One region of the Micromonospora sp. SD12 genome, then DNA from elsewhere that is predicted to be linked to it. Evidence: riboswitches for the same ligand, from Rfam matches in the RefSeq annotation. Region 1 holds a riboswitch; each other region holds the start of a gene.
The links. A riboswitch is a leader RNA that binds a small molecule or an ion and turns the genes downstream of it on or off. The one in region 1 is predicted to bind cobalamin.
Positions count from the first base shown of each region.

Region 2: it holds a riboswitch for cobalamin, as region 1 does, so the genes downstream of both, bluB (5,6-dimethylbenzimidazole synthase) here and ACTMS2_RS24230 (ribonucleoside-diphosphate reductase subunit alpha) in region 1, are expected to answer to the same signal.
Region 3: it holds a riboswitch for cobalamin, as region 1 does, so the genes downstream of both, ACTMS2_RS06635 (ABC transporter substrate-binding protein) here and ACTMS2_RS24230 (ribonucleoside-diphosphate reductase subunit alpha) in region 1, are expected to answer to the same signal.

Region 1 is NZ_JBQHDF010000017.1:56,189-65,599, forward strand. It holds gene ACTMS2_RS24220 (hypothetical protein) at 1-2,417, shown strand, start outside; gene ACTMS2_RS24225 (ribonucleotide-diphosphate reductase subunit beta) at 2,534-3,529, opposite strand; gene ACTMS2_RS24230 (ribonucleoside-diphosphate reductase subunit alpha) at 3,565-5,910, opposite strand; cobalamin riboswitch at 6,129-6,343, opposite strand; gene ACTMS2_RS24235 (ArsR/SmtB family transcription factor) at 6,717-7,046, shown strand; gene ACTMS2_RS24240 (cation transporter) at 7,046-7,747, shown strand; gene ACTMS2_RS24245 (golvesin C-terminal-like domain-containing protein) at 7,939-9,003, opposite strand; gene ACTMS2_RS24250 (dienelactone hydrolase family protein) at 9,381-9,411, shown strand, end outside.
Region 2 is NZ_JBQHDF010000001.1:332,015-341,425, forward strand. It holds gene ACTMS2_RS01540 (type II secretion system F family protein) at 1-495, shown strand, start outside; gene ACTMS2_RS01545 (hypothetical protein) at 522-725, shown strand; gene ACTMS2_RS01550 (TadE/TadG family type IV pilus assembly protein) at 795-1,223, shown strand; gene ACTMS2_RS01555 (TadE/TadG family type IV pilus assembly protein) at 1,208-1,687, shown strand; gene ACTMS2_RS01560 (pilus assembly protein TadG-related protein) at 1,684-2,115, shown strand; partial or broken gene ACTMS2_RS01565 (LysM peptidoglycan-binding domain-containing protein) at 2,131-3,138, shown strand; gene ACTMS2_RS01570 (Rieske 2Fe-2S domain-containing protein) at 3,583-4,434, opposite strand; gene bluB (5,6-dimethylbenzimidazole synthase) at 4,544-5,173, opposite strand; cobalamin riboswitch at 5,224-5,398, opposite strand; gene ACTMS2_RS01580 (EamA family transporter) at 5,520-6,437, shown strand; gene ACTMS2_RS01585 (crotonase/enoyl-CoA hydratase family protein) at 6,480-7,244, shown strand; gene ACTMS2_RS01590 (discoidin domain-containing protein) at 7,460-9,411, opposite strand, start outside.
Region 3 is NZ_JBQHDF010000002.1:610,114-619,524, reverse strand. It holds gene ACTMS2_RS06655 (ABC transporter permease) at 1-299, shown strand, start outside; gene ACTMS2_RS06650 (ABC transporter permease) at 292-1,161, shown strand; gene ACTMS2_RS06645 (ABC transporter ATP-binding protein) at 1,158-2,267, shown strand; gene ACTMS2_RS06640 (ABC transporter ATP-binding protein) at 2,264-2,929, shown strand; cobalamin riboswitch at 3,010-3,190, shown strand; gene ACTMS2_RS06635 (ABC transporter substrate-binding protein) at 3,220-4,233, shown strand; gene ACTMS2_RS06630 (FecCD family ABC transporter permease) at 4,239-5,366, shown strand; gene ACTMS2_RS06625 (ABC transporter ATP-binding protein) at 5,366-6,133, shown strand; gene ACTMS2_RS06620 (cytochrome c oxidase assembly protein) at 6,156-8,366, opposite strand; gene ACTMS2_RS06615 (copper resistance CopC family protein) at 8,457-9,038, opposite strand; gene ACTMS2_RS06610 (Dyp-type peroxidase) at 9,064-9,411, opposite strand, start outside.

The DNA.
Region 1 (9,411 bases):
TGCACGACGCCGTGTTCGCCGATGTCGAAACGGCCACCCGGATTCCCGACGCGCCGCTGATGGAGGTGCTGCCGCACGCCTGGCGGGAGCGGGAGGCCCGCCGGGTGCTCACCCTCGACGACGTCCGCCACGACGAGGCGCAGGTGCGGTCCTGGAGCGCGCTGCTGCCCTGGCCGGCGGCGTCGGCCGTGCTCACCCCCGCGCTGCGCGCCGCCGACGCGCGCGACCGGGCCGTCGCGTACCAGTTGCTCCTGGCCGCCGCACGGCGCAGCCGTGACCCCGTCGCGGCGGCCGAGGCCCTGGCCAGGCTGGACCGGCTGCGCAACGAGCAGGACCCGGTCCGGGCCGTGGCGCTGGCGGAGCTGGCGGACCTCGCCCCGATGCTGCGCGCGGACGCCGTCGAGATGCTGGCCCGGATCACCGTCGACGCCACGACCACACGCGACGCGTCGGCGCGCACCCTCGCCGCGCTCGGCACCCTCGCCGCCCGGGTGCTGGGCCACCACGTCGACGAACCGGCCCTGCTGCGGTGGGCGTTGGACACCCTCGACCGGCTCTTCGGCGGGCACCGGCTGCCACCGCTCGGACGCCTCGACGAGACGCTGCGTCGGGGGCAGGAGGAGCTGGTCTTCGCCCGGCTGCGTGGCTGGGTCGAGGCCGGCATGGCCCGGGGCCGGTTCGCCGCGCTGTTCGCGGTGACCCGGGCCCTGGGTCGGCGGGCCTGGGGGCTGCCCGAACTCCAGGAACTGCTGCGCCGGGCGACGGCTACCGGCACCGTCGCCCCCGTCGTGCGGGAGGCCGTCGAGCTGTGGCTCGCCGATCCGAGGACACGGGCGCAACGCGTGGCGTACGTACTGCGCTCCGACGCCTCGACCATCACCTTCCCCACGGTGTGGCGGACCGTCAGCGCACGACGCACCGACCTGCTCGACCGGGTGCTGCGCCACCCGCCGAAGGGGGCGTTCCTCACCGCCGGCACCCGCTGGGTCCCGGGCCCGCCCGTGCACGCCGAGCGGTGGCTGCCCCGCCAGCAGGAGGCGTTCGTACGGTTGCAGGCGCGCCTCGCCGCCGACGCCGGCACCCCGCTGCACCACCGGGCGGCCGCCGTCCGGGCCGCCGCGCCGGTGTCGGGCCCCGGGCGCGAGCTGGTGCTGCGCCACGTCGACTCGCCGAACGTCACCCTGGCCGAGGCGGCCCTGGCGGCGCTGCCGTGGACCGACCGGCCCGAAGAGGCGCTGCCGCTGCTGCTGTCGCACGCCGACGACGAGCGGGCCAGGGTCGCCCTCTACGCCGCCGGTCGCGTCGCGCGTTTCACCCGCCCGGCCGACCTGGTGGCCCCGCTGTCCGCCGTCGCCCTGGGGCGGGGCAAGGTGACCAGCCGCAAGCAGGCGCTGCGACTGCTCGGGCGCTTCGGTCCCCCGGCGGCGATGACGGTGCTGGTGTCGGCGTGGCGGCAGCCCGACCAGCACCGCGACGTACGCGCGGCGATCGTCGCCGCCGCCCGGCAGCGGCTGCACGCGCCGGAGAGCTGGCCGCTCCTCGAACAGGCGGTCGTCGGGAGCCGGGAGGAGTCGCTGACGGTGCTCGCGACCCCGCCCGACGGGGTCGCCGCGCCGGATCGCCCCCGCTACGCCGCCCTCGTCGCCCGGGCCTGCGCGAGCACCGACCGCGAGGTCAGCCGGCTCGCCCGACCCCGGCTCGTGCACTGGTTGCCCTGGGCACCCGACCTCACCGGCCTGGTCGCGGCGGCGCTGGCCGACCCGGGCGAGCGGCACGACTGGCAGTCGGTACGCCCGCTCGTCGACGCGGTGCTGCGCCACCCGGGTCGTCCCGAGCGGGAGGCGCCCACCCTCGCCCTGCGCGCCCTCGTACGGGCCGACGACGCCGACACGGACCCGGGTGGCCCCGGCGCGGACCGTCCCGCCCGGCGGCGCATCGACGCCATCGTGGCCGAGGCGTCCTCGGTGTGGGCCTCCGATCCCCGGATGGATCCCGCGCCGTGGCGGCGGATGGCGGACGAGTTGGGCGGCCATCGCGCGTACGGGGCCCAGGCCGGCACCCTGCTGACCGGGCTGCTGCCGCTCGCCGACACGACCTCCGATCGGCTCAGCGCCGAGATCCTCGGCATCGCGCGACTGGTGGCGGGGCGGCCGGCACTCGCCGCCCGGCTCGCCCGTCTCCTCAGCCGGCGCGCCGCCTCGCCGAAGACCCTCGACGCCGAGCCGGTGCTCGCCGCGGCCCACCTACTCGCCGCGCGGGGCGAGGCCACCACCGGCCTGTTCGCGGTGGCCCTCGCCGGTGGCGGCAGGGCGTACGGCTGGTCCGCGCCGTGGCGGGACCTGCTGCGCCTGCTGCGCGAGCACCCGGTGGCCGACGTCCGCGACGCCGCCTTCGACATCTCGATGGCGGCGACGTGACCCGCAGCAGCCGCCACGACGACGGGCCGGTCCGCCCGACGGCGCCGCACCCGCTGCTCCGCCTGACGCACGCACCGGGGCGCCCCCGGTCCGCGAGGGGCGGGGGCGCCCCCGGCTCAGAAGTCGTCGTCGAAAGCCACCGTGCCGCTCACACCGACCTGGTACGCCGACACGCGCCGCTCGAAGAAGTTCGACAGCTCCTGGACGTCCTGCAACTCCATGAACGCGAACGGGTTGGTCGACCCGTAGTGGGCGGGGATGCCCAGCTGCGCGAGCCGCCGGTCGGCGACGTGTTGCAGGTACTCGCGCATGTCGACCAGGGACAGCCCGGGTACGCCCTGGCCGAGCAGGTCCTCGGCGAACTGGACCTCGCACTCGACGGCCTCGGTGAGCATCTGCCGCACCTGCTCGGCCAGCTCGTCGTCGAACAGGTCGGGCTCCTCCCCGCGGACCGTATCCACCACGTCGAAGGCGAAGGCCATGTGCATGGACTCGTCGCGGAACACCCAGTTGGTGCCGGACGCCAGGCCGTGCAGCAGCCCCCGGGAGCGCAGGAAGTAGACGTAGGCGAAGGCGCCGTAGAAGAACAGCCCCTCGATGCAGGCGGCGAAGCAGATCAGGTTGAGCAGGAACGCCCGCCGGTCCTGTCGCGTACGCAGCTCACGCAGTTCGCCCAGCGAGTCGATCCAGCGGAAGCAGAACTCGGCCTTGCGCCGGATCGACGGGATGTTCTCGATGGCGGCGAACGCGGCGAAGCGTTCGGTCTCGTCGGGCACGTACGTGTCGAGCAGGTTGAGGTAGAACTGGACGTGCACGGCCTCCTCGAACAGCTGCCGCGACAGGTAGAGCCGGCCCTCCGGGGAGTTGACGTGCTGGTAGAGGTTGAGCACGAGGTTGTTGGCGACGATCGTGTCGCCGGTGGCGAAGAACGCGACGAGGCGGCTGACCAGGTGCCGCTCGGCCGGGGAGAGCCGGTCGAGGTCGGCGAGGTCGGCGTGCAGGTCGACCTCCTCCACGGTCCAGGTGTTGCGGATGGCGTCGCGGAAGCGGTCGAAGAAGTGCGGGTAACGCATCGGGCGCAGGGTGAGATCCATCCCCGGGTCGAGCAGCATGTGGGCGGTCCTCGGTTCGCTGGTGGTCGGGGTGGTCACTGGCAGGCCTCGCACGACTCGGGGTTCTCCAGGGAGCAGGCCAGCGCCTCGTCGATGGTCGCCACCGGCGCGACGAGGCCGGCGGCGCGGGTCGGCCCGGCGGGCGCGACCGTGGCCTGCTGGATCCGGGTGGCCGGCCGCGACCGCAGGTAGTACGTCGTCTTCAGCCCGGCCTTCCAGGCGTACAGGTACATCGAGGAGAGCTTGCCGATCGTCGGAGCGGCCAGGAACAGGTTCAGCGACTGCGACTGGTCGATGTACGGGGCGCGGGCCGCGGCCAGGTCGATCAACGCCCGCTGCGGCAGCTCCCACGCGGTACGGAACAGCTCCCGCACCTCGGCCGGCAGTTCCGCGACGTCCCGCACGGAGCCCTCGGCGCGCTTGATGGCCGTGCGGATCCGCTCCGTCCACAGGCCACGGGCCTTCAGCTCGCGGACGAGGGCGGTGTTGACCTGAAGGAACTCCCCCGACAGGGTCTCGCGCTTGAACAGGTTGGACACCTGCGGCTCGATGCACTCGTAGCAGCCGGCGATCGAGGCGATGGTGGCGGTCGGCGCGATCGCCACCAGCAGCGAGTTGCGCAGCCCGTACGCGGCGACCCGCTCCCGCAGCGCGGCCCACCTCGCCGGCTGGCCTACCGTCACGCCCCACAGGTCGGGTTGCAGCTGCCCGCGCGCCGCCCGGGTCTGCCCGTACGCCGGGTGGGCGCCCGAGCGTTCCGCCAGGTCGGCGGAGGTCTCCAGGGCGGTCAGGTACAGCTCCTCGCTGATCCGGGTGGACAGCTCCCGCGCGGCCGGGGAGTCGAACGGCAGCCGCAGCGCGAAGAACACGTCCTGCAAACCCATCAGCCCGAGCCCGACGGGCCGCCAGCGGGGGTTGCTCGCCGCCGCCTGCGGCGTCGGGTAGTAGTTGATGTCGATGACCCGGTCGAGGAACGTCACGGCGGTGCGGACGGTGGCGCGCAGCCGCTCCCAGTCGATGCCGTCGGCGCCCAGGTGGGCGGCGAGGTTGACCGAGCCGAGGTTGCACACGGCGGTCTCGCCGTCGCTGGACACCTCGATGATCTCGGTGCAGAGGTTGGACAGGTGCACCACGTTGCCCGCCTCGGCCGTCTGGTTGCACAGCCGGTTCGCGGCGTCCTTGAACGTCATCCACCCGTTGCCGGTCTGGGCGAGGGTGCGCATCATCCGCCCGTACAGCTCCCGCGCCGGGACCTGCCGCACGTAGCGGCCCTGCTCCTCGGCGGCCCGGTACGCCGCGTCGAACTCCTCCCCCCACAGGTCCGGCAGCTCCGGCACCACATCGGGGTCGAACAGCGACCACACGCCGTCGGCCTCCACCCGCCGCATGAACTCGTCGGGAATCCAGTTGGCCAGGTTCAGGTTGTGGGTGCGCCGGGCGTCCTCACCGGTGTTGTCGCGCAGCTGGAGGAACTCCTCGACGTCCGGGTGCCACGGCTCCAGGTAGACGCAGGCCGCGCCCTTGCGCCGGCCGCCCTGGTTGACCGCCGCCACCGAGGCGTCGAGCGTCCGCAGCCACGGCACGATCCCGTTGGACTGCCCGTTGGTGCCCCTGATCAGCGCGCCCCGGGAACGGACCCGGGAGAAGGCGATGCCGATGCCGCCGGCGAACTTCGACAGGTTCGCCACCTGCGCGTACCGCTGGTAGATCGAGTCCAGCTCGTCGCGCGGGGAGTCGACCAGGTAGCAGGAGGACATCTGCGTGTGCCGGGTGCCGGAGTTGAACAGCGTCGGCGAACTCGGCAGGTACGCCAGGCTCGACATCAGCCGGTAGAACTCGACCGCCTCGTCCGGCGTCTGCGACAGGCCGCAGGCCACGCGCAGCAGCCAGTACTGCGGGGTCTCCAGCACCAGCCGGCTCGTCGGGTGGCGCAGCAGGTAGCGGTCGTAGACCGTACGCAGCCCGAAGTACTCGAACCGCAGGTCGCCGCGCGGGTCGACGGCGGCGTCGAGGACGCCGGCGTGGGCGGCGACGAACGCGGCGGTGTCGTCACCGATCAGTCCCTCGCCGTGGCCCCGGCGGATCGCCTCACTGAAGGAGCCGATGCCCTGCCGGCGGACCTCCTTGTCGACGTACCCGGCCAGCAGGCGGGCCGCCAGCCGCGAGTACTGCGGCTCCTCGCCGATCATCTCCGCGGCGGTCTGGATGGACAGCCGGTCCAGTTCGGCCGTCGTCGCCCCGTCGTACAGGCCGCTGATCGTCCGGGTTGCCACCCGCAGCGGGTCGACGTCGGCGAGGTCGTCGGCCCACCGCTCGACCGCCCGGACGATCCGGTTGACGTCGACCGCCTCGGTGCCGCCGTCGCGCTTGCGGACCCGCATCTGCGGTCGCCGCTGGCCCGCCACGGCCGCATCGTCGACCGCCGTGCCGGCGGCCGGAACAACCTCGGTGACTGTCACCACTCACTCCTCGCGAGCCTTGATCCCAGACGGATTTCCTGGGCACGCGGGGAGCGGACACCGACGACGACGCGCGCGAGCACGCGTCGAGATGGCGTCGGCCGTCCCACGCGGCCTCGGACCGCCACACACCCTGATGCGGGCGTACGGCGCACTGGCAGGTCTTCGGACTCGCGGGCGCGACCGGACTCGCCGGTCTCCTACTGGCCGTCGCTTCCCAGGCCGTTGACGGCCCAGTGCTGATGACGGCGGTCGTTCCCACTCACCGCTGCGGGGCAGTCCCGGATTCCCACCGGGTTCCCTCTTGCCTCGACCGCTCCGGATGAGCGCCCGAACCAGCTGCGCCGACACCATATATAGGGTTGGCCGCGTTGTCACACCCCACATGTCGGTGCCGGGCGTGTCGTCGGCGAGCCGGATGACGCCTGTCGATCGCACGCCGGATGCCCGCGTCGACGCACCGCCCACGGCACGCTGCGCCCGGCAACCAGCGGTGATCAGGACGCGTTGGACGTCCAGACCGCCGGATGAGGTCCACAGGGTCCTGATCACCAGGTGACGACCCACGCGGACGGGGCGCAGTGATGCGGGAGCGGCTTACGGACGCCGGTCGCGGCGCCGGCGGGGCCGCTGCCGGCGGCGGGTCGTGCCCGTCGGCGCCCGGCCCGCGGGGCCAGCGCAGACCGAGCCGCCTCCGATCGGTACATCGTCGGCTGTACTATCGGGGCGTGGAGACGTTGACGTACGGTCAGGTGCTGGCGCGCTTCGGTCACGCCCTGTCCGATCCGACCCGGGCGCGGTTGCTGCTGGCGCTACGCGACGGGCCGGGCTATCCCGCGGAGCTGGCCGAACTGCTGGGTACGACCCGGCAGAACCTGTCGAACCACCTGGCGTGCCTGCGCGGCTGCGGCCTCGTGGTCGCCGCACCCCAGGGGCGGCGCACCCGCTACGAGTTGGCCGACGCCCGACTGGCCCACGCCCTGACCGACCTGCTCGGCCTCGCCCTGACGGTCGATCCCGACGCCTGCCCGGACTCCGCTGGGAAGGACTGCTGCTGATGGGCCTGCCCCTGATCGACCCGGCGCCGGTGGGGCCCTCGCCGGCACGCCGCGAGGTGCTCGCCCGCCGGGTACGGCTGCTGGTCGCCGCCACGATCACCTACAACGTCGTCGAGGCGGTCGTGGCGATCACCGCCGGCACGCTCGCGTCGTCGACCGCGCTGATCGGCTTCGGGCTGGACTCGGTGATCGAGGTGTCGTCGGCGGCTGCGGTGGCATGGCAGTTCGCCGGCCGCGACCCGGAGTCCCGCGAGAGGGTCGCGCTACGGATCATCGCGGTCTCGTTCTTCGCGCTCGCGGCGTACGTCACGGTGGAGTCGGCACGGGCGCTGCTCGGCGGTGCCGAGGCCGAGCATTCCAGCGTCGGCCTGGTGCTCGCCGCGCTGTCGCTGGCGATCATGCCGGGGCTGTCGTACGCGCAGCGCCGCGCCGGCCGGGAACTCGGCTCCCGCTCGGCGGTCGCGGACTCCAAGCAGACCCTGCTGTGCACCTACCTGTCCGCCGTACTGCTCGTGGGGCTGGGGTTGAACAGCCTGTTCGGGTGGTCCTGGGCAGACCCCGTCGCCGCGCTGGTCATCGCGGCGGTGGCGGTGAAGGAGGGCCGCGAGGCGTGGCGGGGCGACGCCTGCTGCACGCCCGGGCTCGGACCGGCCGGCCCGGCGACGAGCAGCCGTACGCCGGACTGCGCGGGCGGATGCTGAGCGGGCCATTCGGCAGGTCGCGGCGCGGCCGCCACCGGGTCCCGTGGTCGTCCCGCCGGTGATCGCGCCGCCACCGCGGAGCACCAGGCTCCGGCAGCGGCGGCGCGATCACCGGCCACGCCTCGTCGGTCACCTCGCCACGACGCACCACCGGCACGTCGTCGGCGACCGGGCACGGACCGGCGGCGCTGTCAGACGCGGGTGACCCGGACGGCGTCGGCCACCACGTAGCCGGTGGTGCTCGTCCAGCGGCTGACCGCGACCAGGTTCCGGTCGCCGGCGGCCAGCCCGAAGGTGCCCAGCGAGCGCCAGACGCCGCCGCTGGAGCGCTGGTCCACGCTGACCGTGCGGTTGCCCGAGGCGGTGACGACGACATGCGGGGCCGAGCTGTTGTAGCCGGGATCGGCCGGGTGCCGCACCTCGACGCGGTAGTTACCGGCCGCCGGGATGTTCACCTTGAACCAGGCGGCGTCGCTGGCCGGCGTGGGGTTGGCGAAGCGGTAGTCGGCCCCGTAGCGCTGGGCGGAGTACGAGGAGGTGCCCCAGTTGGTGCTCGCCGTGAACCGCCCCGCCGTGGCGTTGTCCACGATGGTGCTGAACGTGGGCGGGTTGGGCGCGCTCAGGCCGAGGTAGGCGGCGATGCCCTCGGCGTGGCCACGGGCGGTGGCGGTGATGAAGTCGGCGCGCTTGAGCAGGTTCGAGTCGGCGACGGAGTCAATGAAGAGGTTCTCCGTCAGCACGGCGGGCATGGCCGACTCGCGCAGCATGTGGAAGTTCGCGGTCTTCAGCCCCCGGTCGGTGACCCCACCGATCGTCCGCATGTTGCCGATCACCCTCGGGTGCAGGGCGTTGTGCAGGTTGACGGTGGCGGCGTCCGACGTCGGGTACCGGTAGCTTTCGAAGCCGGTGCCGCCGCCGGAGTTGATGTGCACGCTCACGAGCAGGTTCGCGCCCCACGCGTTGGCGTCGTCGGTGCGGTACGCCAGGCTGCGGGTGATGTCGGTCGTACGGGACATGCGGACGTCGACGGCCCAGTTGGCCAGCAGGATGTTGCGCAGTTGCAGGGAGATGTCGAGTGTCAGGGCCTTCTCCTGCAGCCCGTTGCCCACCGCGCCGGGGTCGGTGCCGCCGTGGCCCGGGTCGATGTAGACCTTGGGCAACGCGGCCCAAGCGGGGCCGGCGACCACGGGGACGGCCGCGGCGCCGGCGACGGCCGCCAGGAGGGTACGCCGCCGCAGCGTCGGGTTGTCGAACATGTGCACCTCGTCATCGGGAGAGATCGACAGTGCCCGCAATATAGTGGAGCCTCGATGCCCGATGAAAGATGTCTACGCCCTCCGATCTGAGTTGCGAAGGATTCCTCCCTCCGCTGGGGACCCGGAGCCCTGGTGACTCCGCTATGCCCCGGGCTCCTTGACGGTTGACCGGTCGATCGACGTGGAGTGCCAGAAACACCCTCCGCTCGGCGACCTGCGTACGCGGACGCGAGCGTGCCTTCGTGGTATTTTCGGCGTCGCTGTGCGCTGCTGCGAACCGAGGAGGTGAGACCGATCAACGCTGTGACAGGTCGGGGCTCCCTCCCTCGCATGGCCTAGGGAGCGCCCGCAAAGGCATCCCGAAAGGCGTGAGCGCTATGCGCTTCAACTCTGCGACGTCGTCGGACG
Region 2 (9,411 bases), on a different contig from region 1:
CTGGCGCTGCTCTGCGCCCTCGTCGCGCACCGGTCGGTGCTGGACCGGGCGGACAAGGCGCGCGACGAGTTCCGCCAGGCGGTCTGCACCTACCTCGACCTCGTCGCCCTGCAACTCTCCGCCGCGCACGGGCCGGTGCAGTCGCTGGAACGGGCGGCGGCGGTCTGCGACGGCTGGGTCTTCGACCGCATCTCCGAGGCCCTGCGGATCGCGCAGATGCAGATGCACTCGCCGTGGGACGAGCTGCGCGACCTCGCCGAGCGCATCGGTATCCCGGAACTGGGCGACGTCGGGGCGATCATGCGCGCCTCGGGCAGCGAGGGCGCGCAGGTGCACGAGACCCTGCGCAGCCGCGCCGACTCGCTGCGCGACCAGATCCGCACCGACAACCTGGCCCGGGCCGAGGGGGTGACCAGCCGGCTCGACATCCCCGGGGCGCTGCTGGTCTTCGTCCTGCTCGGCTTCGCCGTCTATCCGTTCATCGCCCGCCTGTGATCCGACCCCGAGAGAAGGAGCACGTCATGTCCGTCATCACCCGCCTGCACGTCGCGCTGACGACACGCCTGGCCGAGCTGCGCGAGGACGGCGAGCGGGGCGACAGCCCCGTACCCACCGCAGTGATCATCTTCGGTCTGGTCGCCGTCGCGATGGCGGTCACCGCCGCCGCCCTCGGCGCCGCCAACGACTGGATGGACAACATCCCCACCCACCAGGACCCGAAGTAACGCCGGGCCGTGCGCCGAGCGGACCCCACCCCGGTACGCCGGGCGGCCACCGTCGCCCGGCGTACCGCCCTGGCCACCCTCCGGGGGTTCGGCGCGGACGCCGTCCGGCGGCTCGGGGCCGGCGGGGCCGAACGGGGGGCCAACCCGGTCGAGCTGGCGGTGGCCATGCCGGCGATCCTGCTGCTGCTCTTCGCCTCGATCCAGACCGCGGCCTGGTTCGTCGCCTGCTCCACGGCGCTCAACGCCGCGCAGAGCGGGGTCAACGCGCAGCGGCTGCACCAGGCGCCGGCGGGGGCCGGTGAGGCCCGCGCCGTCCGGTTCCTGCGGGCCTCGGGCGGCTGGCTGGTCGGCTGGGAGGATCCCGCACCGAGCTGCCTGACCGCCGCGACCGAGGTGACCTGCACGGTGCGTGGTCGGTCCCTGTCGGTCGTCCCCGGGGTCAGCTTCCCCGTACGCCAGACCGCGCACGGGACCGTGGAACGGTGGACGACGCCGTGAGCCGTACCGCCGAGCGGGGCTCGGTCTCGATCGAGGTGGCGGTGCTCGCCCCGGCCTTCATCGCGTTGATCGTCCTGGCCGGCGTCGCCGGGCGTACGGCCGTGGCCGCCGAGGCGATCGACGCCGCCGCCCACGACGCCGCCCGCGCCGCCTCGATCTCCCGCGACGCCCGCACCGCCCGCGCCGAGGCCCGGGACGCGGCCCGCCGGCAGCTCGACTGGCGCGGCCTGAACTGCGCCGGCGCTCCCGAGGTGACGTTCAGCGGCGCGGTGCGCGGCGCCCCCACCAGCTTCGACGCGGCGTTCCGCAGCCCGGCGGGGCAGGACGCCTCGGTCACGGTCCGCATCGCGTGCACGGTCTCCTACGGGGACCTGCGCCTGTCCGTCCTGCCGGGGATGACCGCGAGTAAGCGCGTGTCGGCGAGCTTCACGTCGCCGCTGGACCGCTACCGGAGCCGGGGATGACCGCCACGGCCGGCCGGCACGACCAGGGCCGGGTGAGCGTCTTCCTCGCCGTGGCGATGGTCGGCGTGCTCTCCGTCATCGGCCTGGCCTTCGACGGCGCGGGCCAGCTGCGTACGTTGCAGCGGGCCGACAACCTCGCGGCCGAGGCCGCCCGCGCCGGGGGCCAGGCCATCGACCGGGCCACCGCCATCGAGGGCGGGCCGACCCGGATCAACCGTCCCCAGGCCCGCCGGGCCGTCGCCGACTATCTGTCCGCCGCCGGCGCCGCCGGCCACGCCGTCAGCTTCCCGGTCGTCGACGGTGAGACCCGGGTCCGGGTACGCGTCACCGTCACGCACCGCCGAGCCATGCTCGGCCTGTTCGGCTTCGACGAGACCGTCACCGTCTCCGGCGAGGCGACCGCGCGGCCGCTCACCGGGGCACCGTAGGAAGGGAAGGCAGCCATGGCCGCATCGGGGCGTTCCGCCGTACGGCGGACCGAACGCATCCTGACCGGGTTCGGCGCGCTCGTCGTGCTCTGCGCGGTGCTGGTCGGCGCGCCGGTGGCGCTGCTCGCCCTCGCCGGCAATCCGCTGCCCGACCACCTGCCCACCCTCGCCGAGGTCGGCTCGACGCTGACCAGCCGCGACGACGGGCGGCTCTTCCTGCGGGCGCTGGCGCTGGCCGGCTGGTTCGGCTGGGCCACGTTCGCCTTCTCCGTGCTGGTCGAGCTCGGCGCGCAGACGCTGCGCCGACCCGCGCCCCGGCTGCCCGGGATGAGTCGCCAGCAGCGGGCCGCCGCCGCGCTGGTCGGTTCGGTCGCGCTGATCCTCGCGGCCAGCCCGGCGGCGAGCGCCGCGACGGCGATGACCGGCCCGTACGCCCTGCCGGCGGCGCCGGCAACGGTCGCCTCGTCCGCCCCGGTCACCTCCGACGACGCTCAGGCGGTCTACCGGGTGGCCCGGGGCGACCACCTGGGCGCCGTAGCCCGGCGTTACCTGGACGGGTTCGCCGACTACCGGGAGCTGGCCGAGCTGAACCGGCTCGGCGACCCCGACCGGATCCACCCGGGTCAGCTGCTGAAGCTGCCCGGGGACGCCGAGGACCGGGGTGCCCGCCGGCACGCCACCGGCCGCCTCGTCGCCCGCCCGACCCCACCCGAGCCCGCTCGCCCGGCACCCGCTCGCCCGGCACCTGGGCAGGCTGCCCCGGAGCGGGCGACGCCGCCTCCGCCGGCAGCCGAGGCCCCCGTGCCGCCCCCGGCGGGAACGAACGCCGGTGAGGCCCCGACCGTGACGGTGGGAGCCGCCCGGGCCGGCGACCCCGATCGGGTGAACCGGCCTCTCGCGGTCTCCGCCGTCCTGGCGGTCGCGAGCATCGTCGGCGCGCAGATCGGCGCGGTCCTGGGCCTACGTCGCCGCCCGGGTCACGTACCGGCCGGCGCGGGCCGGGTCACGACCGCCGCCCGCCGGGGCGCCACCGCTCGCCGGGGCGCCACCACGACCCAGCGCGGCGCGGGTCACCGGGGTGCCGCCATCACCGCGTACGGCAGCACGATCGGGGTCGGCCGGGGCGGTACGGGCACCGGCACCTACGTACGCCCGACCGGTCAGGGTTCCGCGCACCCCACCGGCCACGGTCGCGCGATCACGCCCGCCCCCGGTGCGGCCACCGGCGCCGACGCCTACGACGAACTGACCGCGGGCACCCGTCACGGCCCCGTCCAGCCCGTCGCCAACCCGCCGGCCGGCCGGGCCCACCCGGGCTCGGCCCGCGACACCTCGATCGGCCGTCACCGCCGCCCGTGACCCGAACCTTTTTGATCGACACCGGGAAGGCCGGGGCCGCCAGCGGCCGGGAAGCCGGGGCGCGGCGGCCGGAAGGCCGTGGCCGGAGGTGCCGGCGGCCGGGGCCGGTCAGGGAAGACGGGTCTCCAGGACGCCGTCGACGATGCGGGTCGGCAGGACCTGCTGGTCGTTGCCGGACGGGCCGTGCACCACCTCGCCGCCGTTGAGGCGGAACGCGCTGCCGTGCCACGGGCAGACCACGCACGCGTGCCCGTCGATCTCCTGCACCTCGCCCTCGCCCAGCGGACCGCTCTGGTGCGGGCAGCGCTCCAGCATGACGGTCACCTCGTCGCCGTGCCGGTAGAGGATCACCGAGACGTCGTCGACCTCCCGGGTGATCAGTTGACGCTGCGGCAGGGTGGCCATGTCGGCGAGGGAGTGCCACCCGTCGCTCATCCGGTGCAGCTCGGAGATGCTCTGGTTGACCTGGGCGCCCTGCTTGTACGCGAGGTGCCCCCCGATGTACGCCCCCATGCTGGCCGCACCGAGCCCGAGGAAGCCGAGCGTACGGCCGAGGTTGTGCCGGCCGGTCATCCGGGCGGCCACCGAACCGGCGTAGAACGCCAGGCCGACGCTGTTGGACGCGGCGTGCACCAGGCCGACCCGCCGCTGGTCGCGGGCCAGTGCCGCCCAGTCGTTGAGGCCGGCGACGGCGGCCGGGAGGGCGCTGACGGTGCCCACCGCGCAGAGCGTGGTGGCGGCCCGGCGCTGCCCCGGCATGAGGTCCAGCACCGCCGTGCTGATCCACGCCCCGACCGGCACCTGCACCATCGCCGGGTGCAGCGGATGGCCCAGCCACACGCCGTGCAGCAGGTCACGGACCCGCTGCGGTCGGAGGGTGGCCTGGACGGCGCGCTGCAACCGGTCGCCGACCCGGTCCAGACCGGATGCCTGTTCGATCTTCGTCAGGAGTGCTCGCACCCGTACCGACTTCCCGGCAGGAGCCGCCGCAAACCGGTCGGCGGTGACGGATCCGCAACGGTACGTGAGGAGCGCCCCGCCGGCCCGTAACGGGACGCCCCCACCGAGGTCAGCGCTCCCGTGCCGCCCAGCGGTCGTGGTGGATCGCCTCGACCAGCGGGCGCTTCTGCCGCCAGCCGTGCCGGGCGAGGTCGGGTACCGCCTCGAAGTGGGTGACCGGCCCGAGGCAGAGCCACGCCACCGGCCGGATCCCGTCGGGGATGCCGAGCAGCTCGGCGAGCCAGGGCTCCCGGTAGAACGACACCCAGCCCACCCCGAGCCCCTCGGCGGTCGCGGCGAGCCAGAGGTTCTGGATGGCGAGGCAGGTCGAGTAGAGCCCGGTGTCGGCGATGGCGTGCCGGCCGAGCACGGCGGGGCCGCCCCGCGCCTGGTCGTGGGTGACCACCACCGACAGCGTCGACTCCAGGACACCGTCGATCTTGATGCGGGCGAACCGCTCGGCCGCCTCCCCGTCGAGCGTCGCGGCGAAGGCGTCCCGCTCGGTGTGCACGTGCCCGTGGAACCGGCGGCGCAGCTCCGGGTCGCGCACCACGACGAAGTCCCAGGGCTGCGAGTAGCCGACGCTCGGCGCGGCGTGCGCCGCCGCCAGCACCCGGTGCAGCGTCTCCTCGGGCACCGGCGCCCCGGTGAACTGGGCGCGTACGTCCCGACGGCGGTGGATGACGTCGTACAGATCCAAGGCAGGCTCCCGCTGCGCTCGGCCCACGCCACGCCGGACGCGGGCACCGGACGCGAGGCCGGTCTTCGGACTCCCGGATCGACGCCTGGCCGTCCGCCTTCCCGGCCCGGGCGGGCCAGTGGCTGCGCGTACGCGTGGACGGTGGCTCCCCGGTCACCGCGGCGGGCCCGTGCCGGATTCGCACCGGCTTCCCGATTCTCCCCGCTCGCGCGGGGCACCTCACATGATCGTGCCGTCGGCGATGCTAGCGCCGCCCGGCCCGCCCCGGTCCGGCGGGCGGCGCACTGCACCCGCAGCAGTGAAAATCCGGTCGCGGGCCGCACGCTCCGGTACCACTGTGGTCCGCGTGTACGCACTCTCCTCCCGCCCGCTGCCGGCCGGTCGACCGGCGACCCGACTGACGCTCGCGCTGGGGCAGCCCCGGGCCGTGCCGCCCCCGCTGCTGATGCTGCTCGGCATGCTCTCCACCCAGGTCGGCGCGGCCGTCGCCAAGCAGCTCTTCGGCAGCACCAGTGCGAGCGGCACCACCACGCTGCGGCTCGGCTTCGCCGCGCTCATCCTGCTCGTCCTTGCCCGGCCGGGGCTGCGCCTGGGCTGGTGTACCGCCGGTCTGGTCGCGGCGTTCGGGCTGGCCCTGGCGGTGATGAACCTCGCCTTCTACGCGGCCCTGGACCGGGTGCCGTTGGGCGTCGCGGTCACCATCGGCTTCGCCGGGCCGCTGCTGGTGTCGCTGGCCGCCAGCCGCCGGCTCGCCGACGTGGCATGGGCGGCGCTGGCCGGCGGCGGGGTGCTGCTGATCAGCGGGCTCGGCGGGACGGGGGTGGACCGGCTGGGGCTGCTGTGCTGCGTGGCCGTCGCGGTGGGCTGGGCCGGCTACGTGCTGCTCGGCAAGGCGGTCAGCGCCCGGGTGCCGGGCAGCCGGGGCCTCGCGCTGGGGATGGCCGTCGCCGCGCTGGCCGTGCTGCCGTTCGGGGTCGCCGGCAGCGGCACGGCCCTGCTCGACCCGTGGACCCTCGCGCTGGGCGCGGCGGTGGCGCTGCTGTCGTCGGTGCTGCCGTACTCGGCGGAGATGGCGGCGCTGCGCCGGATGCCGGCCCGCGTCTTCGCGATCCTGCTCAGCCTGGAGCCGGCGATCGGCGCGCTGGTCGGGCTGGTGCTGCTGGGTGAACTGCTGGCCTGGCCGCAGGCCGCCGGGGTGGCCTGCGTGGTCGGCGCCGCGCTGGGCGCCACCCTGGTCCGCCCGGCCCGGCCCGCCCCGCGCTGACACCCCTGGCGCCGCCGGCACCGCCGGGGGCATGCTGTCGGAATGGGCGTACGCGTCGAACGCGCCGCGGCGGTGACCACGGTGATCCTGGACCGCCCGGCGGCCCGCAACGCGGTCGACGGGCCGACGGCCCGGGCGCTGGCCGACGCGTTCCGTGCCTTCGAGGCCGACCCCGACGCCTCCGTGGCGGTGCTCTGGGGGGCCGGCGGCACGTTCTGCGCCGGGGCCGACCTGAAGGCCATCGGCACGCCGAGCGGCAACCGGGTCGAGGCGCAGGGGGACGGCCCGATGGGCCCGACCCGGATGACGCTCGGCAAGCCGGTGATCGCCGCGATCTCCGGGCACGCGGTGGCCGGCGGGTTGGAACTGGCGCTCTGGTGCGACCTGCGGGTCGCCGAGTCCGACGCGGTGCTCGGGGTGTTCTGCCGCCGCTGGGGGGTGCCGCTGATCGACGGGGGCACGGTCCGACTGCCCCGGCTGATCGGCGAGAGCCGGGCCATGGACCTGATCCTCACCGGCCGTCCGGTGCCGGCCGAGGAGGCGTACGCCATGGGGCTGGTGAACCGGCTGGTCGCGCCGGGTGAGTCCCGGGCGGCGGCCGAGCGGCTGGCGGCCGAGATCGCCCGGCACCCGCAGACCTGCCTGCGCAACGACCGGGCGGCGCTGCTCGCCGGCGCCGGCCTGCCCGAGCCTGAGGCGATGGCGGGCGAGCTGGCGTACGGGATGGACTCGCTGGCCGCCGACGCCGCCGCCGGGGCGGCCCGGTTCGCCGCCGGCGCCGGCCGGCACGGCGCCCCGGCCTACTGACCAGGGCAAGGCCCGGCTGGCACGCCCCGGCCCACTGACCGGGCGAAGGTCCGGCCGGCACCGCGCCCCGCCCACTGATCGGCGAAGGCGCGACCAGCGCGCGCCACGCCGACGGCCGGGCGGGAGGCCGGACGGGGCCGGGCGGTGCGGCCACCGCGCGTTCGGTGGCCGCACCGCCCGGGGTTCCGGCCGCCACCACGGGCGGCCGGGGCGGGTCAGTTGCGGTTGATGGTGAACGTCGAGGTGGTGTTCTGGATGTCCACCGCGTTGTTGCTCAGCCGCAGGTTGTTGAAGGTGACCGACCCGACGGCCGGGCCCTGCCCCGCCTCCGGCATCTGGTTGGCCCAGATGCCGAAGCCGGACTTCGCGTCGTAGGCGTCACCGCTCTTACGGGCGCCGCTGATGGAGACGTTGGTGAAGACCGTGTCGGTGATCGGGAACTGCGGCTGCCCACCGACGTAGTTGGTCTGGAACATGATGCCGCTGTAGGTCGGGTCGACGATGTCGACGTCGCTGACCCGGATGCCCTGGAACACCTTCGAGGCGGAGAAGACCCAGATCGCCGGGAAGGTCTGCGCGCCCCAGAAGTGCCCGCCGGCCCGCACGATCGAGATGTTCTCGAACCGGGTGGGCGGGCTGGCGCCGAAGCCGTTCATCGGGTAGCCGAAGTCGAGCGAGCTGATGGTGATGCCGGAGTACACCAGCGTGTCCGCGATGTAGATGTTGCGGAACGTGTTGCCGTAGCCGCCGTAGACGGCCACGCCGGCGGCCCGCCAGGTCAGGGTCGAGGTCAGGTTCTCGTAGATGTTGTCCTTCATGTCCGCGCCGCCCGCGTCGATCGCCGAGAACAGCGCGAAGCTGTCGTCACCGGTGGCCCGGGCGTCGTTGTTGCTGACCAGGTTGTTGGTGCTCCCGTTGGTCATGTTGATGCCGTCGGCGAACATGTTCCGGATCCGGGAGTTCTTGATCGTCATGTGGTCCGTGTTCGCGCCCCAGTAGAGGCACACCATGTGCTCGTTCCAGATGTTGTCGATCACGATGTTCGACACGTTGGCGAAGTCGAACACCTTGCCCGGCCCGTCGATCCGCGACGTGTAGTTGCCGAAGTAGGCGAAGTTCGCGAAGGACGATCCGGCCGCCGAGTTCTCGGCCCGGAACCCGATGTCGGTGTTGTCCTGCGCGGACGGCGCGTTGAACCGGGTGTACCAGGGCCCCGCGCCGGTCACCTTGACCGCCTTGCCGTACACCTGGAACTTGCTGGCGGTGGAGTAGTTGCCCGCCGGCAGGTATACCCCGACCAGGTTGCCGGTGGTGTCCATCCGCACCCGGTCCAGGGCGTTCTGCACGTCGGAGTGGGTGAAGCCGGTCGGCGTGGTGTAGCGCGCCGGGTCCGGGTTCGCGATCGGCGCCACCTGCTCGGTGTTGATGAAGTCGATGGCGTACGTGGTGGTGTTGGCCGGGTCCTTCTGGAGCCGGATCCGGCTGCCGGCCGGCACCGTGGAGTTGAGCATGACGTTGGCTTCGTCGTAGATGTGCCGCGGTCCGCCCGCGCTCGGCGAGTTGCCCGGGCTGGCCTCGTTGCCGTAGAGCCAGGCGTACCGGGACGTCAGGTCGATGGCCTTGTGGAAGCTGCCGTTGACGTAGACGTTCAGCGTCGAGTTGATGCCGCCGCCGCCCGGGGCGTCCGGGATGGAGAAGCGGGTGACCAGGGTGTTCGTGCTGGCCCGGGTGGTCCACTCGACGTAGCTGCCGGTCGAGTTGAGGGTCACCGCCCGCCGGCCGGACGCCTCACCGGCGAGGTCGCCGACGGTCCGGTTCGGCCCGACGACGCTGGCGCCGCCACCGACCACGCCGTCCTCGGCCTCGTACATGTCGTACGGCATGTTGGCGCCGCGCCCCACGAAGAGCGCGCGGTCGCTGGTGTTGTTGGCCTGCTTGACCGGCAGCTCGTTGCCGTCGGCCGCGAGCACCACCCGGACGGTGTACTTGCCGTTCGCGGCCGTCCAGGTGCCCAGGTTGACCGGGCCGACCGTGGCCCCGGCGTTGATCACGCCGGAGTACGAGCCGGTCAGGGTACGGACGACCGTGCCCGCCTCGTTGAGTACGGTGAGCGTGATGCCGTGCGCGCCGGACGCGGAGGCGATGCTGCCGGCGTTGCGGATCGACA
Region 3 (9,411 bases), on a different contig from region 1:
GGGCGCGCGGGCTGCCGGGCCGTACGGTCCTGTTCGGCCACGCCCTGCGTACCGCGCTGCTGCCCTTCCTCACCCTCGTCGGCACCCACCTGCCCGAGCTGATCGGCGGGGCCGTCCTGGTGGAGACCGTGTTCTCCCTGCCCGGCCTCGGCGCGGTCACCGTCCAGGGCGCGCTGGGCAGCGACTTCCCGCTGCTGGCCGCCACGACCCTGGCCACCACCGTCGTGGTGCTGGCCGCGAACCTCGGCACCGACCTCGCCTACGCCGCCGCCGATCCACGGGTACGCCTCGATGACTGACCTCGCCCTGCCCGCCCGGACCCGGCGGCCGAAGCTCCGTACGGGCCGTGCCGGTGCCGCCGTCGCCTGGGCCGTGCTCGTCGGCGCGGGCCTGGCCTGCCTCCTCGCCCCCGTCCTCTGGCCGCTCGACGAGAGCGCGGTGGACCTGGCCCGGACCCGGCTCGCGCCCTCCTGGACGCAACCGGCCGGCACCGACGACCTGGGCCGCGACGTGGCCCACCGCAGCCTCTACGGCCTGCGGGTCTCGCTGCTCGTCGGCGCGGTCGCCGCGCTCGTCGCCACCGTGATCGGCGGCCTCGTCGGCGCGGTGGCCGGCACCCTGGGCGGCTGGGTCGACCGGGTGCTGATGCGGGTGGTCGACACCATCGCGGCGCTGCCGCACCTGCTGCTGGGCATCTTCATCGTCGCGATGCTGCGCCCGAGCCTGGGCGCGGTGATCCTGTCGATCGGGCTGACGCACTGGCTCTCCACCGCCCGCATCGTCCGCTCGGAGCTGCTCAGCCTGCGCACCCGGCCGTTCATCGACGCCGCGATCTCCGGCGGCGCCAGCCGCACCCGGGTGATCACCCGACATCTGCTCCCGCACGTGCTGCCCCGGCTGGCGCTGGCCACCACGCTGATGGTGCCGCACGCCGTCTGGCACGAGACCGCGCTGTCCTTCCTCGGTCTCGGCCTGCCCCCGCACCTGGCCTCGATCGGCAACATGATCAATGACGGGCAGCGGTCCCTGCTCACCGGCGCCTGGTGGGCCAGCATCGTGCCCGGCCTGCTCCTCGTCGTCGTCACGCTGGCCCTGGCCGCCCTCACCGGCCGCTGGCGTGACCGCCTCGACCCGCGCGTACGAGCGGAGCTGAACCTGTGACCACCACCCGCGAACCCGCGCCCACCACCCGCGAACCCGCGCCCACCACCCCCGGCACCGTCGACCCGGCTGGCACCGTCACCCCCGGCGGCACCGGCGACCCGGCCGACTCCGGCGGCGCGGGTGGTGTCGGCGCCGGCGGTCGGCCCGGCCTGCTGGAGGTCGACGGGCTGACCGTCCGCTTCCAGCTCCGCGACGCCGTGGTGCAGGCCGTCACCGACCTGCACCTGACCGTCCACCCGGGCGAACTGCTGGCGGTGGTCGGCGAGTCGGGCTGCGGCAAGTCGGTGCTCGCGCACGCCCTGCTCGGCCTGCTCCCCGGCAACGCCACCGTGACCGGCCAGGCCCGCCTGCACCGGCCCACCGGGGAGCGGGTCGACCTCACCGGCGCCTCCGAGCGCCAGCTCGCCCGCGTCGTACGCGGACGCGCCGTCGGGCTGGTGCCGCAGAGCCCCGCCACCGCGCTGACGCCCGTACGGACGGGCCGGCGGCTGCTGGAGGAGACCCTGCGCGCCCACGGGCACACCCGGCGCGAGGCACCCGCAGCGGCCGAGCGGGTCGCCGCCGAGGTGGGTCTCGACCCCGCCGACCTCGACCGCTATCCCCACGAACTCTCCGGCGGCATGGCCCAGCGCCTGGCCACCGCCCTCGCCCTCGCCCCCGACCCGCCGCTGCTGCTCGCCGACGAGCCCACCACGGGACTCGACCGGCCCCTGGTCGACCACACCCTCGACCTGCTGCGCCGCCGCTGCGACGCCGGCGGGGCCGTCCTGCTCATCACCCACGACCTGGCCGCCGCCCGCCGGGTCGCGGACACGGTCGCCGTCATGTACGCCAGCCGCATCGTGGAACGGCGGCCGACGGCCGAGTTGTTCGCGGCAACCGCCCACCCGTACACCGCAGGTCTGCTCGACGCCCTGCCCGAACGGGCCTTCCGGCCCGTCCCCGGCCACCCGCCGATGCTCACCGACCTGCCGCCCGGCTGCGCCTTCGCCCCGCGCTGCGGGCGCGCCACCGACGTCTGCCGCACCCCGCCCGCGCCCCCGGCGGGCGGACCGGGCAGAGTCGCCTGCCACCACCCGCTGACCCTCGGAGCGCCGGCATGACCAGCACCGCGCTCGCGGCCCACGGGGTCGCCGTCTCCTACGGCGGCCGGCGCGTCCTCGACGGCGTCGACCTGCGCGTCGCCCCCGGTGAGACGGTCGGGTTACGCGGGCCCTCGGGCAGCGGCAAGTCCACCCTCGCCCGGGTGCTCGCCCTGCTGCACGCCCCCGAGGCCGGGCACGTCACCCTCGACGGCCACCGGGTGGCGGGGGCCCGGCACCGGCTGCCCGCCGCCGTCCGTACGCGCGTCGCGATCCTGTTCCAGAGCCCCCGCGCGGCCACCGACCCCCGGCTGGGCCTCGCCGACATCATCGCCGAGCCGCTGCGGGCCACCGGCACCCCCGACGAGCAGGCGCGGGCCCGGGCGGCGGAGCTGGCCGACCTCGTCGGCCTCACGCCCGACCTGCTCGCCCGCCGCCCGCACGCGGTCAGCGACGGGCAGCTGCAACGCGCCTGCCTCGCCCGCGCGCTCGTGCACCGGCCCGACTACCTGCTCTGCGACGAGGCCACCGCCATGCTCGACGCCTCCACCCAGGCGCACCTCGCGGCCGTCATCACCGACTACCAGCGGCAGCACGCCGCCGGGGTCCTGCTCATCACCCACGACCCGGCGCTGATGGCCCGCTGGGCGACCCGCGTGGTCGACCTGCCGGCCGCTGCGTAGCCCCGTCCGCCCCGCCGACCGCCTTCGGCGCGACCGTCCCTGATGGTGTTCGTCACCGTGACTTCCGGGGCGGCCGGCGGCTAGGGTGACGCTGCCGTGGTGTTCGGGAAGCCGGTGGAAGACCGGTGCGGCCCTCGCCACTGTGATCGGGAAGTTCGCGGCCCTCGTCGTAAGAGGTCACTGGGCGTCACACGCCTGGGAAGGCCGGCCACGGACGCATTTCCCGTCAGCCAGGAGACCGGCCACGGCACTGCGATGACCCGTCCACGAGGTGTTGGAAGGCGGTCCCGATGCGCGTGCGCGCAGTGCGGTCCACCCTGTCCCGGCGCGTTGCCGCGCCCCTGTCCGTCCTCGTCGTCCTGCTCGGCGCCTGCGCCACCGACGACCCGGCCACGGCGCCCCCGCCGGCCGCCGCCCCGGTCACGCTGACCAACTGCGGTACGCCGGTCACCGTCGCCGCCCCGCCCGAGCGGACGGTCACCCTGAACCAGCCCGCCACCGAGATCATGCTGGCCCTCGGCCTCGCCGACCGCATGGCCGGCACGGCGTACCTGGACGACGCGATCCTGCCCGAGCACGCCGCCGCGTACGCCGCCGTGCCGGTGCTGTCGGACAAATACCCGGCGAAGGAGAAGCTGCTGGAGGCGGCGCCCGACTTCGTCTACGCCTCGTTCCACAGTGCCTTCGGCGACGAGGGCGTCGGCGACCGCGCCGCGCTGGCGGGGCTCGGCATCGGCACGTACCTCTCGCCGGCCGGATGCCCGAAGCAGCACCGGCCGGCGAGGCTGACCGTCGAGGACGTGTTCGCCGAGATCCGGGACGTGGCGGCCGTCTTCGGGGTGCCGGAGCGGGCCGAGAAGCTCATCGCCGACCAGCGCTCCCGGATCGCCACGGCCGCCGCCCGGATCGGCGGCGCGCGGGACGTCTCCGTGCTCTGGTGGGACGCCGGCACCGACGCCCCGAGCGTCGGGGCCTGCTGCGGCGGCCCCAACATGATCATGTCGGCGGTCGGGGTGCGCAACGCGTTCGGCGACCTCACCGGCGGCTGGGCCGACACCAGTTGGGAGGCGGTCGTGGACCGCGATCCCCACGCGATCGTGCTGGTCGACGCGGGCTGGGACACGGCCGCCGCGAAGCGGACCTTCCTGGCCCGGCACCCCACCCTGAAGGACCTGCCCGCCGTGGCCGGGCGACGCTTCGTCGTCATCCCGTTCTCGTCCACCTCCGCCGGTGTACGCGTCGTGCTCGGCGTCGAGGCGCTCGCCGCGGGTGTGGCGCAGCTCCCCGCCGGGGCGGACCGCTGACCGCCGTGGCCCGCCACGCCGCCGACCCGAACAGCCGCACCGACGCCGCCGACCCGACCCGACCCACCGGTCCCGGAACTGCCCGCCGCGCCAGTCCCGCCGGGTTCCGCGCGGCGCACCCGGTCGGCCTGGCGGCGCTGCTGGTGGCCCTGCTGGCGGGCCTGGTCGTGTCGATCGGCGTGGCCGTCACCATCGGGCCGGCCGACATCCCCGTGTCGACCGTCTGGTCGGTCGTGGCCGACCGCCTGGGGCTTCCGCACGCCGAGGTGCCCCTGCTGCGCGAGCACATCGTCTGGCGGCTGCGCCTGCCCCGGGTGCTCGGGGCCGCGGCGGTGGGGGGCGGACTGGCGGCCGTCGGCGCGGTCATGCAGACCGTCACCCGCAACCCGCTGGCCGACCCGTACCTGCTCGGGGTCTCCTCCGGGGCGTCGCTCGGCGCGGTCGCGGTGCTCGTCCTGGGCTTCGGCGGCGGGGCCGTAGCGCTCACCGGGGGCGCCTTCGCCGGGGCGCTGGCCGCGTTCGCGGTGGTGGCCGCGGTGGCCGGCCGCCGGGCCGCGCTGGCCCCCACCCGGGTGGTGCTGGCCGGCGTGGCCGTCGCGCAGCTCTGCGGGGCGGCGACCTCGTTCGTCATCATCTGGGTCGCCGACCCGCACGCCACCCAGAGCATCACCTTCTGGCTCTCCGGCTCGCTGGCCCGCGTCGACTGGGCCGCCCTGGCCTGGGCCGCGCCGGTCCTGGTCGCCGTGCTCGCCCTGATGGCGGCGTACGCGCGCACGCTCAACGCGTTCGCCTTCGGCGAGGACGCCGCGGCGACCCTCGGCGTCCCCGTCGCCCGGGTGCGGTGGCTGCTGCTGGTCGCGACCGCGCTGCTCACCGCGGCGCTGGTCGCCGTCAGCGGCGCGGTGGGCTTCGTCGGGCTGATCCTGCCGCACGCCGCCCGGTTCCTGACCGGGGCGGACCACCGGCGCCTGCTGCCCGTCGCCGTCCTCGCCGGGGCGATCTTCCTGGTCTGGGTGGACACCGCCGCGCGGACCCTGTTCGCGCCCCGGGAACTGCCGGTCGGCGTGCTGACGGCGCTGCTCGGGGTGCCCGCCTTCGTGGTGTTGCTGCACCGCCGGAAGGTGCGTGGCTGATGCTCGCCGTCACCGGCGTGTCCTGGTCCGCCGCGGCCCGGCGGATCCTCGACGACGTCACCTGCGTGGTGCCGGCGGGCAGTCTCGTCGGGCTGCTCGGCCCCAACGGCTGCGGCAAGACCACCCTGCTGCGCATCGTCGCCCGGCTCGCCGCGCCGGACGCCGGGCTGGTCACGGTCGCCGGCGACGACGTCGCCACCCTGCCCCGGGTCACGCTGGCCCGCCGTGCCGCGCTGCTCGCCCAGCACGCCGACACGGACCTGGACCTCACCGTCGGCGAGGTGGTGCTGCTCGGTCGTACGCCCCACCGTGGCTCGCGCTGGTCCGACAGCGCCGCCGACCGCGCCGCCGCGGCGGACGCGCTGGCCCGGGTGGACCTGGCCGGGTACGCCGACCGCCGCTGGCACACCCTCTCCGGCGGGGAGCGGCAGCGGGTGCAGTTGGCCCGTGCCCTGGCCCAGCAACCGCTGCTGCTGTTGCTCGACGAGCCCACCAACCACCTCGACATCGGCCACCAGTTGCACCTGCTGCACCTGGTCCGCCGCTCGGGGGTCACCACGCTGGCGGCACTGCACGACCTGAACCTGGCCGCCATGTTCTGCGACGCGGTGGTCGTCCTGGCCGCCGGGCGGGTCGTCGCCGCCGGTACGCCCGCCGAGGTCCTCACCCCCGGGCTGCTCGCCGACGTCTACGGGGTACGGGCCGACGTCGCGGCGCACCCGGCCACCGGACGGCCCGCCATCACCTTCCACCCGCCCGCGCCCTGACCGGCGCCCGGCTGAGGCGCCCTCAGTCGGGCCCCCGCGCGCCAGCCCGACCGTCGCCGGGGGCGGCGGAACCAGCGGGACCGGCGGGACCGGCGGAACCGGCAGGGGTGGCGGAACCGGCGGAACCGGCAGGGGTGGCGGAACCACCAGGGGCGGCGGAATCGGCTCGGCCGGCGGCGGCGAGGAAGGCGTTGTAGCGGGCCAGGTCGTCCGGCTCGCCGCTGGCGTCGGCCCGGTCGGCGGCCCGGTCCAGGCGGTCCTGTTCCCGCCGGTCGGCGCGGACCCACTGGCGGACCAGCACCACCAGCACGACCGCGGCGGGGATCTCCCCGAACGCCCAGGCGATGCCCGCGCCCAGCCGCTGGTCCTCCATGAGCGACGACGCCCAGTCGGGGTGGACGGCGACGTACCAGTCCGGGGCGATGAGGGTGGTGGTCTGCATCAGTACGAGGCCGAAGAAGCCGTGCGCCATCATCGACGCGAGGTGGATGATCACCAGGAGCGGGTGGGCGAGCCTCGGCCGGCCCGGATCGACCCCGATGAGCACCCAGAACAGCAGGTACCCGGCGAGCACGAAATGCGTGAGCATGGCCAGGTGCCCGAGGTGGGAGCGCATCAGCGTGCCGAGCAGGTCGCTGAGGTAGAGGCCGAAGAGGCTGCCCGCGTAGATGCCCAGCGCGACCAGGGGATGGGTGAGCAGCTTCGCGGGCCGGCTGTGCAGCGCCAGCAGCAGCCACTCCCGGGCGCCGCGGACCTGCGGGTCGGTGGGGCGACGCAGGGCGCGCAGCGCGAGGGTGACCGGGGCGCCGCCGACGAGCAGGATCGGCACCAGCATCGACAGCACCATGTGCTGCACCATGTGGGCGCTGAACAGCACGTACGCGTAGCGGGCCACGCCCAGGTTGGTGACGGCGGCCAGCAGCAGCACCCCGGCCAGCCAACTCGCCGTACGGGCGGGCGGCCAGCGGTGCCCGGCCCGGTGCAGCCGCCACACCCCGGCCAGGTAGCCGCCGACGCCGAGCACGGCGAGGGTCAGGAAGAACAGGTCCGGCAGCGGCTGACCCAGCAGGCGCTCCGGGGTCGGTGCGGCGGGCATCGGGAAGCCCAGCAGCTCGGTGATCGGGTCGGCGTCGAGGGGGTCCTGCGTCACCGGGGTGGGGCTGCGGGACAGCGCCACGGCCAGTCCGACGGTGGCGGCGAACACGACCACCTCGCCGGCGGCCAGCCGGGCGAACGCGCCCCGCCGACCCGCGTGCAGGGCCGGCAGGGTCCGCGACCGGTGCCACGCGCCGAGGGCGCCCAGGACCGCCAGGGCGGCGAGCTTGCCGAGGACCAGCCAGCCGTACCGGGACTGCCAGAGCTGGTCCACGTCGCCGAGGCGTACGGCGGCGTTGGCCGACCCGCTCACCGCGACGGCCACGAAGCAGCCCAGGGCGAGGCGGCCGTACCGGTCGGCGGCGTCGGCGAGCTGCCGGCTGCGCCGCACCATCAGCAGCGCCACCAGCCCGCCGACCCAGAGGGCGGCGGCGAGCACGTGCAGGGCGAGGCTGGAGACCGCGATCTGGTGGTTGCCCGCCCCGGCGGCGTGCCCGGTGAACGCGGGCGGCAGCACCCCGACCAGCGCGATCAACGCCGCCCCGGCGGCGAGCCCGCGCGAGACGCCCGCCCGGGCCAGCACCGCCACCGCCAGCGCCAGCCCCGCCTGGAGCAGCAGCGCCTGCCCCTGCGAGATCGAGGTGGCGAAGCTGACCACGGTGGCGACGCCGAGGCGGTCCACGGGGACGCCGAGCAGGTCCGAGACCGTCAGCACGATCAGCGCCGCCGAGGCCACCGCCCAGCCCGCGGCCGCCGCGCCCGCGCGGCGCAGCAGCAGCCAGCCGTACGCCGAGACGCTCCGCCCGTCGCCCGGCAGCAGGAAGGCCGCCGTCACCAGCATCCCGACCGTCAGGGTGGCGAGGGCGTCGGCGAGCAGCCGGACCACGGGCAGCGCCCACGCCGTGACGGGCCCCGGATCCGGCAGTCCGGGGATCGCGACCGCGAGCGCGTCGCCGGCCCGCAGCCCGAGCAGGAGTACGGCCACCGCCGCCGCCACGGCCGCGACGGGCACGAGGATCCCGCCACGGCCCCGGACGCGGGTGCCAGGCGGGCGGGCGAGCGCCCCGGCGTCGCCCGCTACGGTTTCGGTGCCCCGGACCCGGGCGGGCCGGGCGGGGCGGGAGGTGGTGTCTGGCACGTCGGTGTCCCTTTGGTGTGCGGAAGGAGGCGGCGTCCGGCGTCACGCGGCGCTGCCCCGGAGCGTCGGGGGCGGGGGAGTGCCGCCGGGTCAGCGGGTCCGGCGGCGCCGCAGCAGCAGCGCGACCCCGCCGAGGACGGCGACCAGGCCACCGGCGGCCACCAGCGCGACGACGCCCGTACCGGAACCGCCGGAGCCGGTCGCGGCAGCGGCGGATTCGGTGGCAGGTGGCGCGGCGGACGGTGTGGCGGTCGCGCCGGTCGGGCCGCCGGAGGTGTCGCCGCCACCGGCGACGGTGAAGGTGTACGACCCCTGCACGGGATGTCCGTCGGCGGAGACGATCCGGTAGGCGACGGTGTAGGTGCCCTCGCCCAGCGTCTCGTCCACCGTCACCGTGCCCTTCGTCCCGTCGACGGCCGGCGCCCCGGTGGGGATCTTCCGCCGGGCGGCGTCGGACAGCGCGATGGTGGTGAAGGTGGGGTCGAGCCGCTGCGCGAACTCCAGCGTGACCCGCGTCGGCGGCGTCGTCAGGCGGTCGCCGTCGGCGGGGCTGGCTGCCCGCAGCGTGTTGTGCGCGGCGGCCGGGGCGGCCGGTACGAGCAGCAGCGCGGCGGCGACCAGCGCGGCGGTGACGAGGGCCGCGAGGGTCGGGCGGCGGGGCCGGGTGTACATGTCTGGTGCTTCTCCTCGTGGGTGGTCAGCCGAGCAGTTGTTGGCCGATCCAGCCGCCCTCGGGGCAGCCGGGCGGTACGGCGAAGACGGCGGAGCCGATCGGGGTGGTCCACTCGTTGAGCAGGTCCCGCTCGGCGAGACGCCGCTGGATGGGAAGGAACTGGCGGGCGACGTCGGCCTGGTACGAGGCGAAGATCAGGCCGCTGTCGGCGTGCCCCTCGGCGGTGGGTACCCCGTCGTAGTTGTAGGGGCGGCGCAGGATCTTCAGCCGGTCGTCGCCGACGTGGGCGCGGGTGAGGTGGGAGAAGTCGGGGATGACGGTCAGGCCGTCGGGGCCGGTGGCGGCGAAGTCGGGCACGTCGTGCTCGGCGGC